One region of the Aquamicrobium sp. NLF2-7 genome, then DNA from elsewhere that is predicted to be linked to it. Evidence: riboswitches for the same ligand, from Rfam matches in the RefSeq annotation. Region 1 holds a riboswitch; the other holds the start of a gene.
The links. A riboswitch is a leader RNA that binds a small molecule or an ion and turns the genes downstream of it on or off. The one in region 1 is predicted to bind cobalamin.

Region 1 (2,194 bases):
TGCCGACGAGATCAACCGCTTCGTCGAAGCCCTGCCCGAGACCACCATGTTCATTCTCGACGAGGCCTATTGCGAGCTGGCGCCAGCTTCCGCCTTGCCGGCAATCGATGTTTCGCGCCCCAACATGGTACGCATGCGCACCTTCTCCAAGGCTTACGGGCTTGCCGGCATTCGCTGCGGATATGCCATGGGAGAAGAGACGGTTATCGCCGCCTTCGAGAAGATCCGGAATCACTATGGCGTCAGCCGCATGGCGCAGATCGCGGGCGAGGCCGCGATCAAGGATCAGGCATGGCTGGCAGAGGTGGTGCGCAAGGTGGAAGCCGGACGGCAGCGCATCGCCGCGATCGCTGCGGAAAACGGGCTCGACGCCCTGCCCTCCGCCACCAATTTCGTGGCCGTGGACTGCGGCAGGGACGGCGCTTTCGCGCTGAAAGTGCTCCAGAACCTGCTGGCGCGCGGGGTGTTCATCCGCAAGCCGATGGTGGCCGGGCTGGATCGCTGTGTCCGCATCAGCGTCGGGCTCGACCACGAGCTCGATATTCTGGCCGAGGAACTGCCGAAAGCACTGGCCGCTGCTCGCGCGGGATAGGCTTGCTGTTCATCGGGAGACCATACGCAGAGCCCAGCGACGGCCATCGCTGGTGAAGTGTGTCAGGCTGAGAGGCTGAACATCTACTGCCCGGAAAGCCTGCGATGGCGCGCCAAGCACTTCGCAGACGGCAGCACGAATGACTGCGGGGTGCGTGATCGCAAGCGTATGCCCCGAAAGGCCGAGGTTTTCCTTCAGAAAAGCTGCGATACGCCGGCGCAGATCGTTCAGCGTTTCGCCGCCGTGCGGTGCCACATCGGGGTCGGACATCCATGCCGCAAGTTCCGCCGGATCGAGTTCAGCAAGCCTGCGGCCAGCCCAGAAGCCGAAATTCTGGTCGGCCAGAGCCGCGAAAGCCTTCCCTTTCAGGCCCAGAGCATTCGCCGTTTGCTGCACCCTGAGCTCCGGCCCGTGCCAGACGCGGTCCGCACCCGGGATTTGAGTGGCCAGCCTTTGCGCCTGAGAGAGCGATTTCTGTTCCAGCGGCTCATCGCGATGAAAGGCATTGCGGCGCAAAGCGGCGGTCGCACCACAACAAATCAGGGTCAGGCGTCCTGTCATATTCTCTCGCGTCTCCCCTTCAGTTCAATTGACAGCCATACAGGACGGCGGGTAATTTCGGCAAAGGTTACGGATCCGGAAGCTGGTGAAAATCCAGCACGGTCGCGCCACTGTGACCGGCAGGAGTGCCGGAAGTCAGACCTTGGTTCGTCTCCCCAGCTTGCATGAACGGGACGCAGGATCCCAGGGAGAAGCACGATGTCCGACATTACTTTTGCACCAGACGTGCGGCCGGTTCCTATTCCGGTTCGCGAAATCATGCCATGGGCCATTTTCGGCGGCCTGCTCATGATTCTGGGCATCTATTTCATCGGCGCGGAAGAAGGGGCAACGACCCTGTTCTCAAGCCTGAGCACGCATGAATTTGTTCATGACGCGCGTCACCTCCTCGGCTTCCCCTGCCACTGAAAGAACAGCGCCATGGTTGGAAATCTTCTGCTTCGCGGGATGCTGATCGGCGTCCTCGCTGGTCTCTTCGCATTCGGTTTTGCCCGCGTGTTCGGCGAACCTCACATCGACACCGCCATCGCTTATGAAGAAGCGGCGGCCGCAGCCTCCGGCGAACCGGCCGAGGAAGAGGAAGAGCTGGTCAGCCGCGAAACGCAGGCCGGACTTGGCCTGCTGACAGGTTCGGTCGTCTATGGCGCCGCCATCGGCGGGCTGTTCGCGCTGGTCTTCGCCTTCGTCTACGGGCGTGTCGTCACGCTCACGCCCCGCGCCACCGCCGGCCTGCTGGCGATCGCCGCCTTCATCGCCGTGGTGATTGCCCCAGCCATGAAATATCCGGCGACGCCGCCGGCCGTCGGCAATCCCGAAACGATCGGCGAGCGCACCGAGCTGTTCTTCGTCATGCTGATCGTCTCGATCATAGCGGCCGTGATCGCCGTTGCGCTGGCGCGGCGACTGTGGAGCCAGCTGGGCGGCTGGAATGCCGGCATCGTCGGAGGCCTCGCCTTCCTCGCCATCATCGCCATTGCCCAGTATGCGCTGCCGACGGTAAACGAGATTCCAGAAGGCTATTCGGCCGATCTGATCTGGCAT
Region 2 (2,194 bases), on a different contig from region 1:
GAGAGCGGAATGGGCGTCTCACCGATGCAGGTGCCGGCAAAGACCGTCGCCGCCATGGCGACGAGCCCCGCAGGCCAGCGCCACCACAGGCGCGCTGCGAAAGGCCGGCCTGCGGTGGCAATGGTCACCGGGCGATGCCCTGATCGACCAGCGCGTCTGCCAGCACCTCGATGCCGGAGACCGTGCGCATGGTGGCGTCCATGGCATGGGCATCCATCACCACGATGCGGTTGTTCTTCACCGCGTCCATCTGGCTGGCGACCGGATCGCTCTTCAGAAATTCGAGCTTCTTCTCGAAGTCGTCGGCAGGGAAGCGGCGGCGATCCATTTTGGCGATCACGATCAGCGTCGGGTTGGCCTTGGCAATGGTTTCCCAGCCCACGACCGGCCATTCCTCATCCGATTCCACGATGTTGCGGATGCCGAGCTTGTCGAGCATGTAGGCGGGCCCGCCCTTGCGACCGGCGACATAGGGATCGATGTTCATGTCGGCGCTGGAGAACCAGAACACGGCCGACACGTCCTTGAGATCGAGTGCTTTTGCGCGCTCGACCGCATCCGCTTCTCGTTTCGCCAGATCGGCGACGACCTCCTCGCCCTTGTCCTGCACGTCGAAAATCTCGGCAAGCTCGCGCACGCCCTGATGGATGGTTTCGGTCGAGAAGGCGGCGGTGCGGGTGCCGTCGACGCCGACCGAGTTGTCCTTGGCCACGCAATCGGCTGGCATCACATAGGTCGGGATGCCGACCTCGTGAAACTGCTCGCGGGTGGCGACGATGCCTTCCGGCCCGACATGCCAGATGAACTGGACGGCAACGAGGCCGGGCTTCTTCGCCACGACGCTTTCGAAGCTCGGATCATTGTCGGCGAGGCGCTCCACCTTGTCGTTGATCGCCTTGTGCTCGGGCAACACGTCGGTGAACCAGACGGAGGTGCCGGTGACCTTGTCGCCAAGGCCAAGCGCATAGAGCGCCTCGGTGGCGGCCTGTCCGACGGTTACGCTCGTGGCTGGGGCCTTGTCGAAGGTGATCGTCTCACCGCAGTTTTCCAGCGTAAGCGGGTATCTGGTGGGTTCAGCGGACGCATGGGCCGTGAGCAGCGCAAGGCTGGCGGCGGCAAGTGCCAGACGCGGGAATGTCATGACGCGAAGTTCTCCGATCGGTTTGCGGCAGGGACCGAAGGCTTCGGGTCGGGACGGCAATGGAAAGCCGCGCACCCCGAAGGATACGCAATAGAGCCCGTACAGGCAGGGACGGCTTCATCGACAACCTCTCCCGGGCACCCCGCCCGGCACATTCAGTTCCAGTTGTCGGCAGGTCTCCTGACTGACGGGTCACCATCCTTTCCCCACCTTCCCGGGCCCGGGGCCCAGTGGCATTTCGGGGAGAGGACTCTACCGCCTACAGTTGCGGGGGCAGTTTCGTTTCACAGGCCTTTTTGAAGCCTGCGGCGAATTCCCTCTTCGTTCCTTTCGGAAACCGACACCTGCTCGTATCGCATGTACGTCAGGCTTTTCAAGCTATTCGTCGCGCCTTCCCCAGAGCCTTTCACGGCCCCTCTCGGGGTAAAATCACAGCTTGCAAGCCCGATCCTGCCTTGACCGATGATGGTGCTGAAAGAGCTGCCGGATGCAGTTGTGGCAGGGAACGAGGCTCTGATGCTCGCCGGCCTGTGCGAGCGCCCTGCCCATCTTGCCGTGGGTGGCACGTCCGGCACGGAGACGCCCGATCTGGGCGCCTCCCGCTGCGGTGAAGCCTTCAGGTGTTGTCTCGTGATCTGCTGGTCTCAGAACCGGTAGTTCAGACCGACCTTGATCATGTGGAAATCGAGAGCGTTCGAGGCATTGCGGCCGTTCACGGTGCTCGAACTGCCCGGATGGTTGGTCGTCGTCGTCTCATAGATGGGCTTTTCATAGGGTGTGCAGAAGCTCGGATCCATGTCGCACAACCACGCCATGCTGGGGTCCTGCGAAGGGTCGACCGTTTCATAGCCGACGACGGTGGTCGTCGAGGTCGTATAATCCTTGCCTGTGCCCGCGCGGGCATTTCTGAACCTGAAATCCTTCTTGCCGAAGCGGCTGTAGGTATAGTCGGCCTTGATCGACCAGTTGTCGTTCAGCGCATATTCGAGGCCGCCACCAATGGTGAAGCCGGCGCGGGTGGCAGCGGCCTTCTCGACGGAGAAAACGGCCGTT

Region 2: it holds a riboswitch for cobalamin, as region 1 does, so the genes downstream of both, MIC97_RS17945 (ABC transporter substrate-binding protein) here and MIC97_RS00170 (CbtB-domain containing protein) in region 1, are expected to answer to the same signal.

The regions. Positions count from the first base shown of each region.
Region 1 covers NZ_JAKSED010000001.1:36,248-38,441, reverse strand. Annotated here, with positions in the region: gene MIC97_RS00180 (pyridoxal phosphate-dependent aminotransferase) at 1-592, shown strand, start outside; gene MIC97_RS00175 (histidine phosphatase family protein) at 602-1,153, opposite strand; adenosylcobalamin (AdoCbl) riboswitch at 1,223-1,304, shown strand; gene MIC97_RS00170 (CbtB-domain containing protein) at 1,352-1,561, shown strand; gene MIC97_RS00165 (CbtA family protein) at 1,574-2,194, shown strand, end outside.
Region 2 covers NZ_JAKSED010000002.1:231,992-234,185, reverse strand. Annotated here, with positions in the region: gene MIC97_RS17950 (iron ABC transporter permease) at 1-56, opposite strand, end outside; gene MIC97_RS17945 (ABC transporter substrate-binding protein) at 125-1,141, opposite strand; cobalamin riboswitch at 1,294-1,498, opposite strand; gene MIC97_RS17940 (TonB-dependent receptor) at 1,786-2,194, opposite strand, start outside.